DNA from 3 places in the Nocardia sp. NPDC050378 genome. Region 3 is predicted to be linked to each of the others. Evidence: riboswitches for the same ligand, from Rfam matches in the RefSeq annotation. Region 3 holds a riboswitch; each other region holds the start of a gene.
What was found. A riboswitch is a leader RNA that binds a small molecule or an ion and turns the genes downstream of it on or off. The one in region 3 is predicted to bind cobalamin.
Positions count from the first base shown of each region.

Region 1 (7,281 bases), on a different contig from region 3:
CCAGCGGCGTGACGGTGGGGCTCACCGCCGCCGTACCCGGTATCGGCACGCTGATCGGCCTGGCCGCCACCGGTGTGGACACCGCCGTCTTCGTGGAGGCATCCTCGGTGTTCTCGGTGGGCGCCGCCGCGGCGTACGGCATCGCGCCCGAGGATCCGCGCCAGCAGCGATTGGTGTCGAAGGTGGTGCTCGGCGAGTCTGGCACGAAGGTCCTCGAACAGACCGCGGGTCACACGAAGGGCCAGTGGCTCGCCGTGGTCACCGACCACATTCCCGGCCTGGCGAGCATGCCCGACGGGCCTGCCAAACGGTTCATCGTCAACTACCTGGTCAAACGCGGACTGCTGCTCTTCGGCACGCTCATCCCCGCCGGGATCGGCGCGGTGATCGGCGGCTACGGCAACAACGCCCTCGGTCAGCTGGTCATCGCCAACGTCTACCGCCACCTGGGCACCGGTTCGCCCGAGATGGTCGCCGCGGGCACCCGCGACGGTTCGTCTTGACCTTCGAGTCACTGCAACCCCGATCATGAGCCGGTGCCTGACACCGAACTGATCACCATCGGAGCGTTCGCCCGCGTCTGCGGACTGAACGCCAGCGCCCTGCGCTTCTACGCCGACGCCGGAGTCCTCGTCCCCGCCCTGGTGGACGAGGACTCCGGCTACCGCTACTACACCCCCGACCAGGCCGGTCCCGCCTGCCTGATCCGCCACCTGCGCGCCGTCGACATGCCGTTGCCGACTGTCGCGGCGGTGCTCGCCGAACCCGACGCCGCAAAGGCCGCCGCCCTCCTCGACGCCCATCTCGCCGAAATGCACTGCCGCCGAAGGGAGTTCGACGCCGCAGCCGCCGCCGCTCATCGGGCGCTCGGCGTGGACCCCCGGCCGTTGCCGGACCGACGTGACCACGGCGCGGTGCCCGGCACCGAACCCGACCAGGCCGTGCGGGTCGGCGGTCCGGCGCTCGCGGCAGCCATCGACCAGGTCTCCACGGCAACCCGCACCGATCCGGCCCTGCCCGTGCTCGACACCATCCTGTTCGAGGCCGGCCCCGACGAACTGATCCTCACCGCCACCGACCGCTACCGGCTGGCCTCGCGAACCCTGCGCCCGATGGCCTCGGCGACGGCCGAGTGGTCCGCGACCATCGATGCCGCCGAACTGCGTGCCACCGCGTCCTGGCTGCGCCGTCAGCACACGGTGATCCTGCGTCCCACGCCCGATTCCGTCGAATTCCGCACTGCCACCGAGGATTCGGCGGCGAGTCAGCGCTGCCGCCGCTCGCCCGAGGAATTCCCCGACTACCGCCGCATGCTGGCAGCCCTGCCCCCGACCCCGACCAGGGCTGTCCTCGACCGCGCGCACCTCCTGGAAACACTGGAACGCGCGGACTCACCGATCGTGACTCTGCGCTTCGATTCCCCGGACACGGCCACGATCTCGGTGCCGAGCCCGGACGCGTCGACCCAGGACGGCACGCCGAACCCGCCCACCGAGCTGCGTGCGACGGTCTCCGGCCCACCGATCAGCGTCCACTTCGCCGTAACCACCCTCTACCCGGCCGTCGCGGGCGCGATCGGCCCCGACATCATGCTCGACCTGTCCGTCCCCGACCTCCCCGCCCACATCCGCTCCGCCGACGACGGCGACCTCCGGACCCTCGCCATGCCCTGCGAACCGGCCCCTTGATCGCTCGACCTGCCGGGTTGTGGCCCGGCAGGTTCACCGCTACGTTAAGTGCATGCACAAGCATGAACTTACGGAAAGGGGAACCCCCTCGGTCGGCGACCCGGTCGAGGGCTGGTTTCGTGCTTCCGCTCTTGTCGCGACCGTCGATTCGGGTCTCGGCAAATGGCTGACGCTGCACCACGGCATCGGCCTCACCGAGTACCACGCGCTCCGGCAGCTTGCCGCCGCGCCGGACAAGGAGATCCGGGTCAGCGAGCTGGCCCATCGGATCGGGTTGAATCAGAGTTCGGTGACCCGATTGCTGGGGCGGCTCGAGGCAAGAGGGTTCACGCGGCGGGACTTGTGTTCGGAGGACGGGCGCGGTGTGTACGCCGTGATCACCGAGGAGGGGGAGGTGCTGGTCAGGGACGCGCGCGAACCCTTCCAGCTCCAGCTGGAACGTCTGCTCGACGACGCCGAAGAGCTGTCACCGATGTTCGACGCGCTGCTCGCGCGCCGAACGGGGAACCGGGACTCCTGAACTGACCTGACATGCCGCAGAGGTCTTCCGCTCGGCATATATATGTATGTACATCCATAGAAAGGTATTATCGTGAACTGGCTCTACCTCGCCATCGCCGTCGTCTTCGAGGTCACCGTCGCTCTGGCGGCCGGAAAAGCGAAGGGTTTCACCGACATTCGATGGACCGTCGCCACCCTGGTCAGCGGCGCGATCGCGACCTACTTCCTGAGCCTGGCGCTGCTCACCTTCGACGTCGGCGCCGGCTACGCGATCTGGACCTCCCTGGCCGGTGTCGGAATCGTCGCTCTCGGCGCGGTGCTGTTCGGCCAGCGAGTCGACTGGCGCAAGGCGGTCGGCATCGTGATCGTCATCGGCGGTGTCGTCGGCCTGCAGCTCAGCAGCGGCGCCTGAGCAACCTCGTCCCCGACCACTTCTCACCGAAAGGCCGAACAATGTTCACCCACAACCGCACTCCCGCCACCGCCTGGCTCGTCCTGCTCCTCGCCGGCGCCTTCGAAGTCGGATACGCCCTCGCCGTCGGCGGCAGCCACGGTTTCACCGTGCTCACCTGGTCGCTGGTGGCGATCGTCTTCTTCCTTCTCACCCTGTTCGCCCTCAGCGTCGCGCTGAGAACGATCGACGTGGGCATCGGCTATGCCGTCTGGGCGGGCATCGGCGCGGTCGGCGCCGCACTCCTCGGACCGGTGTTCTTCGAGGAAACGCTCACGCCGCTCAAAGCGTTCTGGCTCGCCGTGGTGATCGCGGGAGTGGTCTGGCTCAAACTCGCCGACCGCGCCGAAGCCGCCTGAGCGACCCCGGACGCGGGCTGGAAAGTTGCGGGCGCGGCCGGGCCAGTACCATCGACTTGCTCGGCGGGCGTCGAGGAAACCGGTGGAAATCCGGTGCGGTCGCGCCACTGTGAACAGCCAGACCCTCTCCGGCGAGCACCGCAACCCGATGGGCGCGTCAACCCGAGGAAGGTCTCACCCTGTGATCCTGCTGCTGTCCACCTCCGACACCGACCTGCTGAGCGCCCGCGCGAGCGGCGCCGAGTACCGGTGGGGCAACCCCGCCCGGCTGCTGGTCGAGGATCTCGGGCAGCTGCTCGACGGCGTCGACCTGGTGATCGTGCGTATCCTCGGCGGCAAACGCGCCTGGGAAGAGGGCCTGGACGCGGTGCGGGCCAGCGGCATTCCGATGGTCGCCCTCGGCGGCGAGATCGCACCCGACGCGGAACTGATGGAATGTTCCACCGTGCCGGTCGGTGTCGCCGCCGACGCCCACAACTATCTCGCCGCGGGTGGTGCCGACAACCTGCGTCAGCTCTACAACTTCCTGTCCGACACGGTGTTGCTCACCGGTCACGGATTCGAGCCGCCGGTCCAGCTGCCGACCTGGGGTGAGCTCGAACGCTCGGCGCGCATCCTCGAACCGCACGCCCCCACGGTCGCCGTCGTCTACTACCGCGCCCAGCACCTGGCGGGCAACACCGGCTACGTCGACGCCCTGTGCACGGCCATCGAAGCCAAGGGTGCGCGCGCCCTGCCTGTGTACGCGGCGTCGCTGCGGACCGCCGAGCCGGAACTGCTCACCCTCCTCGGCCGGGCCGACGCCCTGGTGGTCACCGTGCTCGCCGCGGGCGGCAGCAAGCCCGCCACCGCGTCGGCCGGTGGCGACGACGAGGCCTGGGACGTGGCCGCGCTGGCCGCCCTCGACGTGCCGATCCTGCAGGGCCTGTGCCTGACCAGCCCGCGCGCCCAGTGGGAGGCCAACGACGACGGCCTGTCCCCGCTCGATGTCGCCACCCAGGTGGCGGTCCCGGAGTTCGACGGGCGCATCATCACGGTGCCGTTCTCGTTCAAGGAGTTCGACGAGGACGGTCTGTCCACCTATGTCCCCGATCCCGAACGCGCCGCCCGCGTCGCCGGGATCGCGGTGCGTCACGCCCGCCTGCGTCATATTCCCAACGGCGACAAGCGGATCGCGCTCATGCTGTCGGCCTACCCGACCAAGCACGCGCGCATCGGCAACGCCGTCGGCCTCGACACCCCGGCGAGCGCCATCCGGCTGCTCACCGAAATGCGTTCCGCCGGTTACGACCTCGGCGACATCGCCGAGATTCCCGGCCTCGCCGAAGGCGACGGTGACGCCCTGATCCACGCCCTGATCGCGGCGGGCGGCCAGGATCCCGACTGGCTCAGCGCCGAACAGCTCGAGGGCAATCCGATCCGCATCGGCGCGACCGTCTACACCCGATGGTTCGAGTCGCTGCCCGCCGACCTGCGCGAAGCCGTGGTCGAGGCGTGGGGGCCGCCGCCGGGCGAACTGTATGTGGACCGTTCGGCCGACCCGAAGGGCGAGATCGTCATCGCCGCACTGCGTTTCGGCAATGTGGTGCTGATGGTGCAGCCGCCGCGCGGTTTCGGGGAGAACCCGGTCGCCATCTACCACGATCCCGATCTGCCGCCGAGCCACCACTACCTGGCGGCCTACCGGTGGCTGTCGTCGGCCGACGGTTTCGGTGCCGATGCGATGGTGCACCTCGGCAAGCACGGCAACCTGGAATGGCTGCCGGGCAAGACCCTCGGCATGTCCGCGTCCTGTGGCACCGACGCCGCCCTCGGCGATCTGCCGCTGATCTACCCGTTCCTGGTGAACGACCCCGGTGAGGGCACCCAGGCCAAGCGCCGCGCCCACGCCACCCTCGTCGACCACCTCATCCCGCCGATGGCTCGCGCCGAAACCTACGGCGACATCTCGCGCCTGGAACAACTGCTCGACGAGCACGCCAACATCTCCGCCCTCGACCCGGCCAAACTGCCCGCCATCCGCCAGCAGATCTGGACCCTGATGCGCGCGGCCAAGATGGACCACGACCTCGGCCTGGCCGAACGCCCCGACGAGGACGTCTTCGACGACATGCTCCTGCACGTCGACGGCTGGCTCTGCGAGATCAAGGACGTGCAGATCCGCGACGGCCTGCACATCCTCGGCCAGGCCCCCGAGGGCGAGATGGAACTCGACCTGGTGCTGGCCATGCTGCGTGCCCGCCAGCTGTGGGGCGGCGAACAGAACGTCCCCGGCCTGCGAGAGGCGCTGGGGCTCAGCGAAGCCGGAGACGAGGCACGGATCCGCGTCGACGTGGTGGAGGCCCGCGCGCGCGAGCTGCTCGGCGCCCTGCAGGCGACGGACTGGTCGGTGGACGCGGTCGACACCCTCGTCGACGACTACGCGACCGCGATTCTCGCTGGGGGAGTGGATGATTCGTCCGGAGCGAGCGGCGCTGCCGCCGCGAACGGCGGCATCGCGGTGAGTGGGCGCCTCGACGCGGTGAAGACCGTGCTGCGGTTCGCCGCGACCGAGGTCGTGCCCCGCCTGCGCGAGACCGGCATCGAGATCGCCCGGGTCCTGCACGCCCTCAACGGCGGTTTCATCCCCGCGGGCCCGAGTGGTTCACCCTTGCGTGGTCTCATCAACGTGTTGCCGACCGGTCGCAACTTCTACTCCGTCGATCCGAAGGCCGTACCCTCGCGACTGGCGTGGGAGACGGGTCAGGCCATGGCCGAGTCCCTGCTCGCCCGCTACCTGGCCGACCACGGCGAGTACCCCAAGTCGGTCGGCCTGTCGGTGTGGGGCACCTCGGCCATGCGCACCTCCGGTGACGACATCGCCGAAGTCTTCGCGCTGCTCGGCGTGCGGCCGGTGTGGGACGAGGCGAGCCGCCGCGTCACCTCGCTCGAGGTGATCTCCCTGGACGAACTGGGCCGCCCGCGCATCGACGTCACCGTGCGCATCTCCGGCTTCTTCCGCGACGCCTTCCCGCACGTCCTCGCTCTGCTCGACGACGCCGTGCGTCTCGTCGCCGCCCTCGACGAACCGGCCGACGCCAATTACGTCCGCGCCCATGCCGATGCGGACCTGGCCGAGCACGGCGATGCCCGCCGTGCCACCACGCGCATCTTCGGTTCCAAGCCGGGCACCTACGGCGCGGGCCTGCTGCAGCTCATCGACTCCAAGAGCTGGCGCACCGACGACGACCTCGCGCAGGTGTACACCACCTGGGGCGGCTACGCCTACGGCCGCGACCTCGACGGCGCCCCCGCCGCCGACGACATGCGCACCGCGTACAAGCGAATCGCCGTGGCGGCCAAGAACACCGACACCCGCGAGCACGACATCGCCGACTCCGACGACTACTTCCAGTACCACGGCGGCATGGTCGCCACGGTGCGCGCGCTCACCGGGAAGAACCCCGAGGCCTACATCGGCGACTCCACCCGCCCCGACGCGGTGCGCACCCGCACGCTCTCGGAGGAAACCACCCGCGTGTTCCGTGCGCGCGTGGTGAACCCGCGCTGGCTCGAAGCGATGCGCCGCCACGGCTACAAGGGTGCCTTCGAAATGGCCGCGACCGTCGACTACCTGTTCGGTTACGACGCCACAACCAATGTCGTCGCCGACTGGATGTACGAAAAGCTCTCCGAGAGCTACGTTTTCGACGATGTGAACCGCAAGTTCATGGAGCAGTCCAACCCCTGGGCGCTGCACGGCATCGCCGAACGACTGCTCGAGGCGGCCGAGCGCAAGCTCTGGGAGCACCCCGAACCGGCAACCCTGGACAAGCTGCGCCAGATCTACCTCGAGACCGAGGGCGAACTCGAATAGTCTGCCCGCGCGGCCTGCAGGAGAATCCGGTCACGGTAGATCCGCAGTGCCGCGATGACAGCCAAGACCGCGGTGAGCAGGCCGCAGGCGATGCGCACCGCATGCGCGACCTCGATCTCGGCAACCGTGCTGTGCAATTCGTCGACCGTGTACAGGGCGCGATCCTCGAACAGGATCGGCCAGCGCGGCCACAGGTACAGCATCGACAGCAGGAACATCCCCGAGACGAACGGCACCAGCGACGCGAGCAGCCAGCCGCGGGCGCGCCCCGACCACACACCGGCAGCCACGGCGAGCACAGCGCTCAGGGTCAGGAACATCCCCAGCGGGCGCATCACATCGCCGACCGAGACCACGGCGGTGAATGCCTCGCCCACCTCCAGCGATGCCGGAATGTCGTGGAAGTAGTTCGGGTACAGGAAGACC
Region 1 is NZ_JBFAKI010000007.1:295,978-303,258, reverse strand. Features, by position in the region: gene AB0I35_RS18720 (hypothetical protein) at 1-503, shown strand, start outside; gene AB0I35_RS18715 (MerR family transcriptional regulator) at 537-1,688, shown strand; gene AB0I35_RS18710 (MarR family transcriptional regulator) at 1,741-2,208, shown strand; gene AB0I35_RS18705 (SMR family transporter) at 2,281-2,601, shown strand; gene AB0I35_RS18700 (multidrug efflux SMR transporter) at 2,643-2,999, shown strand; cobalamin riboswitch at 3,021-3,147, shown strand; gene cobN (cobaltochelatase subunit CobN) at 3,181-6,855, shown strand; gene AB0I35_RS18690 (hypothetical protein) at 6,825-7,281, opposite strand, start outside.
Region 1: it holds a riboswitch for cobalamin, as region 3 does, so the genes downstream of both, cobN (cobaltochelatase subunit CobN) here and metE (5-methyltetrahydropteroyltriglutamate--homocysteine S-methyltransferase) in region 3, are expected to answer to the same signal.

Region 2 (7,281 bases), on a different contig from region 3:
AAGAAGTCTTCTTCGAGCTGACGGAGGTCGCGAAATGACCAGCATGACAGGAGATCTCACGGCGAGTATCAGGGCGGAGGGTCTGCGTCTTCGGCGCTGGCCCGCCTTCTGGATCGTGCTCGGCACATGGATCCTGCTGAATCTGACCTTCGCCTACCTGTTCGACTACCTGGCCTACCGCTCCGGTGAGAGCGGCTCCATGTCCGACGGCTTGCCGCGCGATGTGCTGCTCGGCCGGCTCGTGCCGACCGCCGTACCCGAAGTATTCACCCAGGGTATGGCGATGTTCGGCGGTGCGCTGATGCTTGTTCTCGGCGCGCTGGCGGTGGGTAGTGGGTACGGCTGGGGGACGTGGAAGACCGTGTTCACCCAGGGGCCGGGCCGGGCGAACGCGGTCGGTGGGTTGCTGCTGAGCCTACTGGTGACGGTAGTCGTCCTGGTGTGTGCCGCGTTCGTCGTCGACCTCGGTGTCGCGTCCCTCATCGCGGTGACGGAAGGTCAGCCGGTCACATTGCCCGCACTCGACCGATCTCTTCTCGGAATCCTCACCGGCACAGCCATTCTGAGTATGTGGACCGCAGCGGGAGCCTTCATCGGCGCCCTCGCCCGCGGTCCCGCTCTCGCTGTCGGGCTCGGCCTGATCTGGGTTCTCGTCGTCGAGAACCTGCTGCGCGGGGTCGCGGGGATATTCGGCCCCATCGAAGCGGTCACCGATCTGCTTCCCGGCACCGCCGCGGGCTCACTGGCAGGGGCGATGCGCACGGTGGAAGGCCCAGCGACGCCTGGTGTCCTCGACATCCTGACCCGTGGCGAGTCCCTCGTCGTCCTCGCGGTCTACGTGACGATCTTCGCGACGGGAACCATCTGGCTCACCGCCCGCCGCGACCTCACCTGACCCCGATTCAGGACCACCCGGCCGGATTCGACGCCGTCTCCCTGGAGATTCCCGAATTCCGGTCGGGGAAGCTCCCGAACCGGTCCTTGTGCAGGTGGGCGAAGAAGTAGCCCATCTGCCCACATTCGCCGTGGGATCGCACGGCCCCCGGATCGGCCACAGCCGCGCGGTAGTAGTCGCGACCCAGCGCGACGACGAAGCCGCGGCGATAGAGGAACCCGTCGTCGGACCCCCCGATCACCGCGTGGATATCGGCACGGTCGATGTCGTAGAGCGCGCGCTCGGCCACGCGGTCCAGCGCAGTGAGCTCCTCGCTGGTGAAATCAGCACTGAGCGCGCGTAATTCGGCGAGGAACTGGTCGAGCCGACCCTCGGTTCGTGGCGCGCCGCAGGCATCCCAGGCGGATTCGATCATGGCCCAGAACCGGTCGACTTCGGCGTCGGTAGGCAGTGTCCTCACCCGCGTGACGGTAGCCGTAGCCACCGACACATCGCGCTTACCCGCCCCCGAGCAGCCGGTGAGCGAGGACCGACAGACCCGCGGTGATCTGCTCCGGGGACAAGCCGCGTTCGCGTTGCTGAAGGTAGACCTCGGCCGCCACGGGGGCCAGGACGGTATCGATCAGCGAATCGGGCTGGGGGATACCGGCTTCGACGAGCAGGGCCCGGACGTGCAGTGCCCAGAACCCGTAGGCGCCGGTGGCGAAGCGGGCTCCGCCGGTTTCGGCGCCGAGTACCAGATGGGCGTGGGCGCTGAGCAATTCGATCATGGCGGCATAGAACGCGGCGAGCCGCTCGGCGGGGGGAGCGCCGGGGCCGAGTGGGGGTTCGCCGCGCAGGAGCTGTTCCTGGACGGCACGTTCGTGTTCGTCGAGCAGGGCGACGGCGATGGCATTGCGGTCGGGGTAGCGGCGGTAGAGGGTGCCCCGGCCGACGCCCGCGGCCTTGGCGATGTCGTCCATGGTGACGGTGCGCGGGTCGCGGGTGGCGAAGAGGTCGGCCGCCGCGGCGAGCACTTTGGCGCGGTTGCGGGCGGCGTCGGTGCGTTCGGGTGGTGGTGCCGTGCCGGTGAGCAGATCGGATCGAGGCTCCATGGGGTCGACTCTAACCGAGATCCAGAAATATGGACAAGGTGTCCACTTGTGTTCTAGCCTTGGGTCAAGCGGACACAACGTCCGGTTATCGAAAGGTTCGACCATGACGCACCTGCTGCACCTCGACGCCAGTGCCAGGACTACTTCCCTCAGCCGCAGGCTCGGCGCGGAATTCGCGCGGGCCTGGCGTGCGGCGGCCCCCGAGGGCGCCTACACCTACCGCGACCTCGCCACCGACCCCGCGCCGTTCATCGACGAGGGCTGGACCGAGCTGTGTGATGCCGTCCTCGCGGCGGGCAGCACCGACCTCGATCGTCTGCCCGATCTCGCCGTCACCCCCGCCGCCCGCGCCGCGTGGCGCACCGTCGAACCCCTGCTCGCGCAATTGCTGGCCGCCGACGTGATCCTCATCGGCACACCGATGTACAACTACTCGATCCCCGCCACGCTCAAGGCCTGGCTCGATCAGGTGACTTTTCCGCGGATGTCGCTGGGGCACAGGCGCTTCGTCGTCGTCTCCGCACGCGGCGGCGCCTACTCGCCCGGCGCGCCGAAGGCCGCCTTCGACTATCAGGAGCGCTATCTGCGCGACTTCTTCGCGGGCCATTACGCCGTCACCGATACCGTTTTCGTCAATGCCGAACTGGCCAACGCGGTCTCGGACCCCAACCTCGCCCACCTGCGTACCGAGCACGAGGCCTCACTCGACGCCGCGATCGCCGAAGTACGCGTGCTCGCAAAGGACTACGCGCGATGAACTGGGTCTTGCTCGGCGTGGCCGGCCTGGTCGAAATCGCCTGGTCGCAGACCATCAAACCCACCGAGAACTTCACCAGGTTCGGCCCGACCCTGCTGTGCATCGCGCTCGGCTCGCTGGCGGTCTACCTGCTCTCGCGCGCCATGCAGACCCTTCCGGTCGGGACGGCGTACGCGGTGTTCACCGGGATCGGCGCGCTCGGGGCGATCGGTCTCGGCGTGCTCGTGCACAAGGACCCGCTCAGCGCGGGCCGGGTCTTGGCCCTGACGCTGATTCTCGGTGGCATCGTGCTCGCGCGCGTCACCAACCCCGAGTGACGCTGTGGCACACCCGATGCGGGCTCGGTGGGCACTTGACCGGTAGGGTCGGCTGATGGACCAGCCAGTTCGCCCCCCGGACCTGTCCACTCGGCCCCACGAGCTCACCGTCGAGCGAGTCATGAAGGCCCAGCCGAGCCTGCTGTACGCGGCTTGGACCCAAGGCCTCGACCTGTGGCTGGCCGTCCCCGGATCGGTTCTGATGCGACCCGCCGTGAACGAGCCCCTCTATTTCGACACCGGCTCGGCCGAGAAACGCAACCCGCACTACGGCCGCATCCTCGCGCTCGAGCCGAACCGCCGGATCGAGTTCACCTGGGTCACCGCCGCGACCGAAGGGGTGGAGACCGTGGTCGCCGCCGAGTTCCTGAAACAGCCACGCGGCATCAGGTTGCGGTTGCGGCACTCCGGTTTCGCCACCGCCGCCATCCGCGACCTGCATCAGCAGGTGTGGCCGGAGAAGCTGGAACGCCTCGACGAAGTGACGAGTATCCCGGTCTGAGCTCACGTAGGTTCGGTGTCGAACACACACTCTGGCTAACGAAAGGAACGTGATGGCGACTCGTAGCGCACGCACACTCTGGGCAGGCGGGCTGCAGGACGGCTCCGGGCAGGTCGAGCTGGTCAGCTCCGGCGTCGGCAAGTACGACGTGACCTTCCCCCGCCGCGCGGCCGACAACGCCGAGGGCACCAGCCCCGAAGAGCTCATCGCGGCCGCGCATTCGTCGTGCTACTCGATGGCGCTCTCGGCCGAGATCGCCAACGTCGGCGGCACGCCGGAGAGCCTCGACGTCACCGCCGACGTGACCCTCGGCCCCGACCCCGCGGGCGGTTTCCGGATCAGCAAGATCAAGCTGACCGTGCGCGCCGTCGCCTCCGGGATCGACGCCGAGGGCTTCTACACCGCGGCGACCGCGGCCAAGAACGGCTGCCCGGTGAGCAAGGCGCTCGCCGGTGTCGCCGAGGTGGAACTGGACGCCGAACTCATCTGAACACTCACCGCTGGGTGAACCAGCGGTGCGCTGCCGGGGTGTACATCGCCGGAATCGCGATCACCACCGCGAGGATGTGCACCGCCCGGCAGGCGACGAGGACAGCCGAATCGGGCGCGAGCTCACCGAACAGGGCGCCGAAGTCGTCGGTGGACAGCAGTACCGCCAGCGGTTCGATGATGAGCGAGACCAGCCCGATCATCCCGATACCGACGGTGAGCAGGGCCCGCGACACCCGGCTGCCGTTGGCCATGTGCATCGCGACCCCGAGCACCACCAGGTAGATGGCCAGCCGGGGCAGCAGACCCGTTGCGGTGGCGCCGAATTCGGTCCCACCGCGTCCGGCGCGCAGCAGTCCCTCGGCGACCCCGGCGGCCAGCGCGGTGACCAGCCCGGCGAAGGCCACGCGCACCGCCCCCGGACGGGCGACGGAAACAGAGAAGGCAGTGTCGGTCATGATGCCGACACTGCCCTCTCGTGGTACTCACGAGGATCACCCGGAGGTAGCGACCTCGCGTGCTACCGGAGTGCTACGCGCGCTGGACCATTCGGTGAGCGCGGCGAACACCAGTCCCAAAGCCGCCCAGAGGGTGGCGGTTTCGGCCAGTGACGCCACCCGGAACTGCCACAGCAGCGTCGCCGGGAAGTCGTCGGACACCTCGTTCACGCCCGGCAGCAGCACGTAACCGACCGTGGTGACCAGCACGAACGCGGCTACCGCGGCAACGAGCCGGAACGAGTCGAGCTGCCCGGCCAGCGCGCGATAGGCCGCGACGGCCGCCGCGACCGCGAGCAGGCCGAGCACGACAACGGCCACCCACAGCCAGGTGCGCTGATCGATGGTTTCCGGGTCGCCGACCGCCGGTGGATTGGCCGGGTACTTGAAGAACGGCACCGCGACGATCGCCGCCCACGCGAAACCCGCTGTGGTCAGCGACAATCGGGGCCCGCTCAGCGCGGTAAAGCGGCGAGCCACGTGCACAACGGCGGCGAAGATCGCCCCGAACGCCATTCCGGCCAGGGCGAGCGCGAGAAACTGACCCGCCTGCTGCCCAGATCGGCTGACCAGCGGTTCTTCGTCGTGCGCCTGGTCCTCGACGGTCCCGTGCGAATGCCCGCCGGACCCGGCCTCCTCGATGGCGATGGCCGCCTCGATATGGGGTTCGCCGATGAAATAGCCCACTGTCGCGGCCAGCAGGCCGGCGATCAGACCGGCCAGCAGGCCACGTAACAGCAGGGTTTTGAAGGATCCGGTCAGTGGCACGGGACACCGAGCAGGTGACGTCCGTCGTGCATCAGCTCGTGCAGGAACATCCCGCTACGCGAGACGGCCCCCTGGTCGAAACCGACCAGGTACAGCGTGAGCAGTGCGAGAAGAACGACACCGGCCGTGACCAGCACGGTAGCCAGGGTGTCGAGGCCGGTAGACCGGCTGGGTGAATGCGCGATAGCCATTCGGGTCCTCCTCCGGGATGCGCGTCCCGCGATCGAAGCGATAGGCGAGGGTGCCGATGTCTGGCTGTCCGCACCGGAATCCGGCACGGAATACAGTGGCGCGACCGCTCCGGAATCTCACCGGATTACCGCGCACCCTCGCGTAATTTCCCTCGAACTGTGACAGCCGCTGCCAGCGCGCGTCAATACATCCAGGGGAAACGCCCGGATCAGGACTTCGCGGGCACGTCCAGCACGACCTCGAACTCGAGCAGCGACGCACCGGTCGACACCGGCTTGGGCCGCTCGCCGTCGGCACCGTGACCGGCGTGCGCCGTGCGGGCCGGGCCGTCACGCCACGCGGCGAACGACTCCTCCGAATCCCACTGCGTCACCACGAAGTACCGGTTGTCACCGGCTACCGGGCGCAGCAACTGGAAGCCGAGGAACCCGGGCGAGTTCTCCACCGCGTGAGCACGCGCGGCGAACCGCTTCTCCAGCTCCGGGCCCGCGCCCTCGGGAATCTCGATCGCATTGATCTTCACAACAGCCATGAGCTCAGTCTATGGCGGCCGGCGCCGCGGGCCGGGTGCTCCTTCGTCGCACCCCTCCGATCAGTCCGGCTCGAGGCGGCCGAAAACCGATGCTCGAGCTGGCACAATCGGCTGGGTGTTGTACGACGAAGGTGGGGTCGGGGTGCCGATTCTGCTGTTGCACGGGCTGATGGGGAGTGCGCGTACCTGGTCGGATCAGGTGCCGTGGTTGCGCGCGCTCGGACATGTGTACACCTTCGATGCCGCAGGTCACGGCCGCGTTCCGCCCGCGGAGCTCACTACCGAGGCGTTCGTCGCTGACCTCGCCGAGCACACGGCGGCGATCACCGAACCGATGATCGTGATCGGGCATTCGATGGGTGCGCTGCACGGGTGGGTGTTCGCGGCGGCCCACCCCGACCGGGTCCGCGCGATCGTCGTCGAGGACATCGCACCGGACTTCACCGGCCGCACCGCTGCGCACTGGGCCGAACTCATCCACTCCTGGCCGCAACCCTTCCCCGACGCCCGGGCCGTGCTCGACTATTTCGGGCCGGTGGCCGGGCGGTACTTCCTGCGGGCGTTCACCGACTCGGGCGGCTACCGGTTGCACGGCGAGGTCGACACCTTCCGCGCGATTTCCGAGGAATGGGGAACGCGCGACTTCTGGGACGAATGGAAATCGCTGCGCGTGCCCGCCTTGCTCATCGAGGGCGAGCACACCATCACCCCGGCGGGGCAGATGCGGACGATGGCCGAGGTGCATCCGGACGCGGAGTACGTGCGAGTCCTCGGGGCGGGGCACCTGATTCACGATGAGCGGCCCGAGGAATACCGCGCGCACGTCGAACGGTTTCTGGCACGGGTTTGAGTGCCGGGTCTCAGGCTCCCTCGCCGGCCAGGGCGAACAGGCCGTCCTCGGTCTGCTCGACGAGCCCGTCGACCAGCAGGGAATCCAAGGCGCGGGCGCGCTGACCCGGGTCGCGCGCCCAGGCCATGTCCAGCCGCACCCGCTCGACCGGACCCGACGCATCACGCAACACGTCGAGCAGCCTGCCGCGCGCCTGGCGATCGGTGCCCTCGTACTTCTGCACCTTGCGCACCACCTCGGCGGCCGGCCTGCCCGCGTCGACCCAGGCGCAGCGCGGCAGCGGGCAGTTGCCGCAGTCGGGGTTGCGAGCCGTGCAGACCAGCGCGCCCAGTTCCATCAGCGCCGCCGAGAACTTCGCCGCCCGCGGCACCGAGACGGGCAGCAGCGC
Region 2 is NZ_JBFAKI010000022.1:8,943-16,223, forward strand. Features, by position in the region: gene AB0I35_RS29505 (ABC transporter ATP-binding protein) at 1-38, shown strand, start outside; gene AB0I35_RS29510 (ABC transporter permease) at 35-895, shown strand; gene AB0I35_RS29515 (DUF4240 domain-containing protein) at 903-1,355, opposite strand; gene AB0I35_RS29520 (helix-turn-helix domain-containing protein) at 1,393-1,989, opposite strand; gene AB0I35_RS29525 (NAD(P)H-dependent oxidoreductase) at 2,093-2,746, shown strand; gene AB0I35_RS29530 (multidrug efflux SMR transporter) at 2,743-3,063, shown strand; gene AB0I35_RS29535 (SRPBCC domain-containing protein) at 3,119-3,565, shown strand; gene AB0I35_RS29540 (OsmC family peroxiredoxin) at 3,618-4,055, shown strand; gene AB0I35_RS29545 (hypothetical protein) at 4,060-4,512, opposite strand; gene AB0I35_RS29550 (CbtA family protein) at 4,549-5,319, opposite strand; gene AB0I35_RS29555 (CbtB-domain containing protein) at 5,310-5,510, opposite strand; cobalamin riboswitch at 5,544-5,693, opposite strand; gene AB0I35_RS29560 (antibiotic biosynthesis monooxygenase) at 5,720-6,043, opposite strand; gene AB0I35_RS29565 (alpha/beta hydrolase) at 6,159-6,893, shown strand; gene AB0I35_RS29570 (A/G-specific adenine glycosylase) at 6,904-7,281, opposite strand, start outside.
Region 2: it holds a riboswitch for cobalamin, as region 3 does, so the genes downstream of both, AB0I35_RS29555 (CbtB-domain containing protein) here and metE (5-methyltetrahydropteroyltriglutamate--homocysteine S-methyltransferase) in region 3, are expected to answer to the same signal.

Region 3 (7,281 bases):
TCCCAGTTGCATGAGGTCGCGACCAATCCGAAGGCCGAGAACTCCGACCCGGTGGTCAACGGTGCCCTCGCTGGTGCCGGTCTCGGTGCGCTGACCACGCTGGTCAACTGCATCCCGTCCGCGATCATATTGGGCGTGGGCTACCCGATCTGCCTCCTCCTCGGTGTACTTCCCCATGCGGCCGTCGGTGCCATCATCGGTGGCATTGTGGGCCATGTGAATCCGGAGGTCGTTCCGCAGGTTCTGCCCTGAGAAGGGGGGTCGGCAGGTAACTGCCCCGGCTCCGGACTCCCGGTGCGGCTGCGGTGAAAAGCGCAGCCGCACCGGAAGTTTCAGCGCAGCGCCGCAGCCGCGGCGACGAGATTGCGCAGGGAAGCTTCCACCTCGACCGGTCCGCGGGTCTTCAGTCCGCAGTCGGGATTGACCCACAGTCGTTCGGCGGGAACAGCTTTCAATGCTGCCCGCAGCGAGGTGATGATCTCCTCGACCGAAGGCACACGGGGGGAGTGGATGTCGTAGACACCCGGTCCGACACCGAGATCGAAGCCGGCGGCGTTGAGGTCGTCGAGGACCTCCATGTGTGAGCGGGCCGCTTCGATGGAGGTGACGTCGGCGTCGAGGCCCGCGATCGCACCGATGACCTCACCGAACTCGGAGTAGCACAGGTGGGTGTGGATCTGGGTGGTGTCGGCGACACCGGCGGTTGCCAGCCGGAACGAGTCCACCGCCCAGGCCAGGTAGGCGGGTTGTTCGGCGGCGCGCAGTGGAAGCAGTTCGCGCAGGGCGGGTTCGTCGACCTGGATGATGCGCGCGCCGTCGCGCTCGAGATCGGTGACCTCGTCCCGGATGGCCAGGGCGACCTGACGGGCCGAGTCGGCCAGGGGCTGGTCGTCGCGAACGAAGGACCAGGCCAGGATGGTGACGGGACCGGTGAGCATGCCTTTGACGGGCTTGTCGGTGCGGGACTGGGCGTAGCGGATCCAGCCGGTGGTCATCGGTGCGGGCCGGGTGACGTCGCCGAACAGGATCGGTGGACGCACGCACCGGGTGCCGTAGGACTGGACCCAGCCGTTGTCGGTGGTGGCGAAGCCGTCCAGGAGTTCGGCGAAATACTGGACCATGTCGTTGCGTTCGGGCTCGCCGTGCACGAGCACATCGAGGCCGAGACGTTCCTGCAGAGCGATCACGTCGTCGATCTCGGCCCGCATGCGGGAGGCGTATTCCGCCTGATCGATCTCTCCCTTGCGCAGTGCGGCGCGAGCCAGCCGGATCGCGGAGGTCTGCGGGTAGGAGCCGATGGTCGTGGTTGGCAGCAGCGGCAGATTCAGATGTGCGCGCTGCTCGATCCGGCGTTCGTCGGCGGGGGCACGCTCGGTGTCGGCCGGGGTCAGTGCCGCCAGGCGGGCGCGGACAGTGTCGTCGTGCAGGCGCGGGTCGCTGCGGCGAGATCCTACGGCGTCGCGCGCCGCGCGCAGCTCGGTTGCGACCGTGTCGGTGCCGCGGGTGAGGGCCGTTGCCAGGACACGGATTTCGTCGACCTTCTCGGTGCCGAAGGCCAGCCACGAACGCAGCCGGTCGTCGAACCCGGTTTCCGGGGCCAGCGAATAGGGGACATGTAGCAGTGAGCAGGAGCTCGACACCGCGACCGAGGCCGCGCTGCCGAGTAGCGAGCCGAGCGTGCTCAGCGCACCGTCGAGGTCGGTGCGCCAGATGTTTCGCCCGTCGACGACGCCGGCGACCAGCAGTTTGCGCGACAGCGCCGGAACCGAGGCGACGGCTTCGACGGTGGTTCCCGTGGTGAAGTCGAGCGCGACGGCTTCGACCGGGGTGGCTGCGATCTCGGCGAGTGCGGCGCCGGCGTGGCCGAAATAGGTGGCGACGAGGATCGCGGGCCGGGCGGTGGACGAGGCGAGCTCGGTGTAGGTGGCGCGGACGGCGGCCAGCTCGGCGTCGTCGAGATCGGTGACGAGGATCGGCTCGTCGATCTGGACCCACTCCACCCCGGCGTCGGCCAGACGAGTGAGCAGGTCACGGTAGAGCGGCACGAGCTCGGCGAGGCGGTCCAGCGGCGCGCCTGCGGCGTGCTTGGCCAGCTTCAGGAAGGTGAGCGGTCCGATGACGACCGGTCTGGCCGGAATCCCCAGAGTCGCGGCTTCGGCGAGCTCGGCGAACAACTTGTCCGGATTCAGGGAAAACTCTGTCGCCGAGTCGATTTCGGGCACGAGGTAGTGGTAGTTGGTGTCGAACCACTTGGTCATCTCGAGCGGGGCGATCGTGTCGGTGCCGCGTGCGGCGGCGAAGTACCGGTCGAGCGGGTCGGCGATGTCGGCGACGCGAGCGGGCAGCGCGCCCAACAGCACGGCGGTGTCGAGCACCTGGTCGTAGTAGGAGAACGTGCCCACGGGGATCGAGTCGAGGCCTGCGGCGGAGAGGCCGGTCAGGTCGCTGCGGCGCAGTTCGCGGGCGACGGTGTGCAGGTGCTCGGCGTCGGCCGTGCCTGCCCAGTAGGCCTCGGTGGCGCGTTTGAGTTCACGGTTCGGCCCGACGCGGGGGAGTCCGAGAACGGTTGCGGTGAAGAAGCTGGATGAAACGGACATGGTCATCGTCTCCGGTGCGGATGCGGATAGCCCTGGCCTGTCACGGGTAGCACCGACCGCCGACCGCGCGGGGGCGTGCGAGGCGAGCTCACGCGCCCGTTCCGGTGAGTCCGGCGGGTCGCTTGTCGGTCTGTGCGCCCAATCCTCGAGGCGAAGGCCGCCGGACACGGCGTGTCCGGCACAGCGGGCAGGTCTTCGGACTCGCGGGCACCGGCCTGATTCGGCCGACCTAGTGGCCGTCGCTTCCCAGGCGGATGCCCAGTGCTCGTTGACGGCGGTCGTTCCCACTCACCGCTGCGGGACAGTCCCGGATTCCCACCGGGTTCCCTCTCGCCGGACACCGGTATTCCGGTGTCCGGTTTCGACACGATCACCGGAGTTCGGGGCTCCGACTCCGCACGGTGAACGTGAACCAGCTGCGCCGACCATCTTAGGCCAAGGAACTCCACCGACAATGGTGAAGCACGTCATCGGCAAACGCGGCAGTCGCCGTGCGCCGCATGTCGGGGAGGTGCGACGGGAGGCCACGGTAAGGTCTGACCCGGGCGTAGGGAACACCGGTGCGAATCCGGGGCTGTCCCGCAACTGTCACCGAGGAGCGATCCGCCGATTCATGGCCACGACCTACCCAGGTTGGAAGGCCGGTGGGGAGCGTCGATCCGGGAGCCAGGATACCTGCGCCCGCGTATCGGGATCACCCACGAGGATGGCTATGGACAACTCCACATCGGCACGGTCAGGTTTCGGCCGTCGCACCTTCCTGCTCGCCGGCGCGCTCACGCTCGGCGCGATCGCGACCGGCTGCGGTTCGCCGGGCAGTCCATCGGGCGCTGCGCTGGGTCCGCCGCGGCCTGGCGGTCGTCTGCGATCAGTGATCGCGGGCCGTTCGGCGAGCGCGGACGTGCTCGACCCGCATCAGGCCGGTAGTTCGGCGGGCGGGGCGGTGTCGAAGAACGTCTGGGACAAGCTCGTCGCCTACAACAACGACCTCACCCTGCGCTACCGCCTCGCGCAGTCGCTCGAACCCAACGCCGACGGCAGCGAGTGGCGGATCACTCTGCGCCCCGGCGTGGTTTTCAGCGACGGCACCCCACTGACCTCGCGCGATGTGCTCTGGAGCTTCGAGCGGATGCTCGACCCGGCCAAGAGCTCGTCGGGGGATCTCGCCGCGGTCGACATGTCGCGCACCCGCGCCGACGGCGACCTCGCCGTGGTGGTCGCCATGAAAACACCGCTGGCCGACTTCGGTTCGGTGCTGGCGGGCTGGTACTGCTACATCGTCAAGGACGGCACGGGCACCATCGACGGCTCGGAACTGCCCGTCGGCACCGGGCCGTTCGCGCTGGTGCGGTGGTCGCCCGGTGACCGCACCCTGTTGCGCCGCAACGAGCGTTACTGGGACGGACCGGTGTATCTCGACGAGGTGGAGATCATCCAGATCGCCGAGACCGAAGCGCGTGTGAACGCCTTCCTGTCCGGGGAGGCCGAAGTGGCACACGAGATCTCGTACCTGCAGGCGAGCACCTTGGCCGACGATCCGAACGTCACGGTGGTCGTGCCACCGGCCGGATTGATGGGTGCGTTCCAAATGCGAGTGGACACAGCGCCGTTCGACGATCCGCGAGTACGGCAGGCGATGCGGTTGGCGGTGGACCGCGAGGCCATGGTGGAGTCGGTGTATTACGGATACGCCGAGGTCGGCAACGACATCTACGGCAAAGGCGCCCCGTTCTATCACGACACGCTGCCGCAACGGTCCTACGATCCGCAGCGTGCGCGTGAGCTTTTGCGCGCGGCGGGGCACGAGCAGCTGACCGTGACGCTGCCGACCGCCGACGGCTCACCGGGCATGCTCGAATCGGCGACACTGTTCGCCGAGCAGGCCAAAGCCGCCGGTATCACGATCAAGTTGGAGTCGGTACCTGCCGACACCTACTTCTCGCAGGTCAGCGGTAAGGCTCCGCTCAGTCATGTCGGCTGGTGGAACTACAGTCTCGACTACTTCTACGGCCAGACCATGACCAGCGACTCACCGAGCAACGGCACCGGCTGGCGGCGCCCGGACTGGGATGCCGAGTTCGCGCAGGCGCGTGCGGCGATGGACCCGGTTCGGCGCGCCGAACTGTATCGCGAACTGCAAGAACAACTCTGGAACGAAGGCGGCTACATCCTCTTCAGCTTCGCCAAGCGGCCCGACGCGGCGAAGAACTTCGTGGGTGGTGTTCGCGACGGTGTGCCCGGCACCGACGACTGGGCGAACTACGCGACCACCTGGCTGGCCGAGCAATGACCCGCCGGTCGTGATCGCCTACACCGCACGGCGCGTCGTCGGCGGGCTCGGTGTGCTCTGTGCTGTCGCGCTGGTGGTTTTCACGCTGTTCGAGGTACTGGACTCGGACGCGGCGACGGTGATCCTCTCGCGCACCGGCGGTGGCGCCCCCACTCCCGAGCAACTCGCCGCGTTGCGCGCCGAGCTCGGCCTCGACCGTCCGGCTCCGGTGCGCTTCGCGGAATGGCTGATCGGGTTCGCGCAGGGCGATTTCGGCACCTCGCTGATTTCGGGTCGACCCGTGCGCGATGTGCTGCTCGGGCGCGCGGTCAACAGTGTCACCCTCGCCGTGGTCACCGCCGTCCTGCTGGTTCCGGCCGCGCTCACGCTCGGGCTGGTCGCCGGTGCGCGGGCCGGGTCGCGCACCGACCGCGTGATCAGCGTCGGTGCCCTGGCGGCGGAGTCGGTGCCCTCGTTCGTCTTCGGTGTGCTGCTGGTGGCGACGGTGTCGCTGTCGCTGGGGCTGCTGCCCGCCGTTTCGCTGCTGCCGACCGGGGTCAGTGCGTTGACCCGCCCGGAGATCCTGGTGTTGCCGGTGACCTGTCTGCTCATCGGGCTGTCCCCGCATCCGGTGCGGATGGTGCGCGCTCAGACGGCCGAGGTGATGGCCAGTCCCTATATCCGGTCGGTTCGGCTCAACGGTGTCGGCGGGGTGCGGCTGATGCTGCGCCACGTCGCGCCCAACGCCGTGTCCGCCTCGATTCATCCACTCGCGGGTACGGTGGTCGGGTTGATCGGGGGCGTCGCGGTGGTGGAGACGCTGTTCTCCTATCCAGGTCTGTCGCAGGAGTTGTTGCGCGCCATCGAGGCTCGCGATTTCCCGTTCGTCCAGTCGGCGGCAGTATTACTGGCGGCCGTCGGGATCGTCATCTACCTCGTCGCGGATCTGCTCACCCTCGCGGTGAGTCCAAGAGCACGGCGGGAGGTGGGCCGTGACGGATCGTGAGAGGAAGGGGCGCAGGCGAATACGGTCCGGCTGGCTCGCTGTCGCCGTGGCGGTACTGTTCCTCGTCGTGTTCGGACCGGTCCTCGCGCCCTATTCGCCGACCGTCCCGACCGCCGCGCCGTTCCAGTCACCGTCGGCGCGGCATCTGCTTGGCACCGATGTGGTCGGACGGGATGTGCTCTCGCGCGTGCTACACGGCGGCATCGCGCTGTTGTCGACCGCTGGGCTCGCCCTGGTTGTGGCGTACGCGCTCGGGCTGGTGCTCGGTGCCTTCGCGGGCCTGCGGCGGTCCTGGGATCGCTGGATCACCGCGCCGGTCGACGCGATCATCGTGGTCCCGTGGTTTTTGCTGCTGGCGGTGATCGCCACCGCCATGGGGCCGGGCCCGGCGGCCATCGTGGTGACAGCGGCCCTGGCATCGGTGCCCTGGATCATCCGGATCGTGCGCACCTGTGTCCTCGAACTCGCCGCCACCGGGTATGTGGAGTCCGCGCGTGCGCGAGGCGAACCGCTGTGGCGGCTCGGGGTGGTGGAGGTGCTGCCCAATCTGCGGTCGGTGGTGTTCGCCGATGCGGGCGTGCGGATGTCGGCGACGATCTCGCTGGTCGCGGTGAGTGGATTCCTCGGTCTCGGCCTGCGCCCGCCCTCCTCGGACTGGGCGCTGATGATCACCGAGAACCGCCCCGGATTCGCGCTGCAACCGTGGTCGGTGCTCGCGCCCGCGTTGTTGATCATGGTGTTGGTGGTCTCGGTCAACATGGTCACCGACCACGCGTTCGGCACCGAGCACCGTCGCTCCGCACCTGAACCGCCGCGGTTCGACGGCACCGGTACCGGACTGTCGGTCGCTGGGCTCACTGTCCGCGATGCGAACAAAACTCCTGTCCTGGAATCTATTTCGTTCACGATCGGCGCGGGGGAAAGCGTAGCCGTGATCGGCCCGTCCGGTGCGGGCAAGACGACCTTGGCGCTGGCCGTACTCGGGGCGCTTGCCCCCGGGCTCTCGGCCTCTGGCACCGTCGGTATCGGCGGTCGCGACCGACACCGCACGGTGGGCTATGTCCCCCAGGACCCGGCCACCGGACTCAATCCCGCCTTGCGCATCGGCACCGCCATCGCCGAAATCGCCAGGGCTCGCGGCACATCCACCACTCGTGCCACCGTCGCCGAAGCATTGCGTCGAGTAGACCTTCCCGACGATCGCGAGTTCGCGCGACGATTTCCCCACGAACTGTCCGGTGGTCAGCAACAGCGGGTTCTGCTGGCGATGGCGCTGCTGGGCGATCCGGCGCTGTTGGTCCTCGACGAGCCGACCACCGGCCTCGACTCCCGCACCCGCGACCGTCTACTCGAGACGCTGCACCGAATTCGCCGCGAAACCTCGACCACTCTGCTGGTGATCACCCATG
Region 3 is NZ_JBFAKI010000021.1:75,766-83,046, forward strand. Features, by position in the region: gene AB0I35_RS29395 (hypothetical protein) at 1-252, shown strand, start outside; gene metE (5-methyltetrahydropteroyltriglutamate--homocysteine S-methyltransferase) at 333-2,603, opposite strand; cobalamin riboswitch at 2,766-2,971, opposite strand; cobalamin riboswitch at 3,126-3,295, shown strand; gene AB0I35_RS29405 (ABC transporter substrate-binding protein) at 3,310-4,887, shown strand; gene AB0I35_RS29410 (ABC transporter permease) at 4,898-5,872, shown strand; gene AB0I35_RS29415 (ATP-binding cassette domain-containing protein) at 5,859-7,281, shown strand, end outside.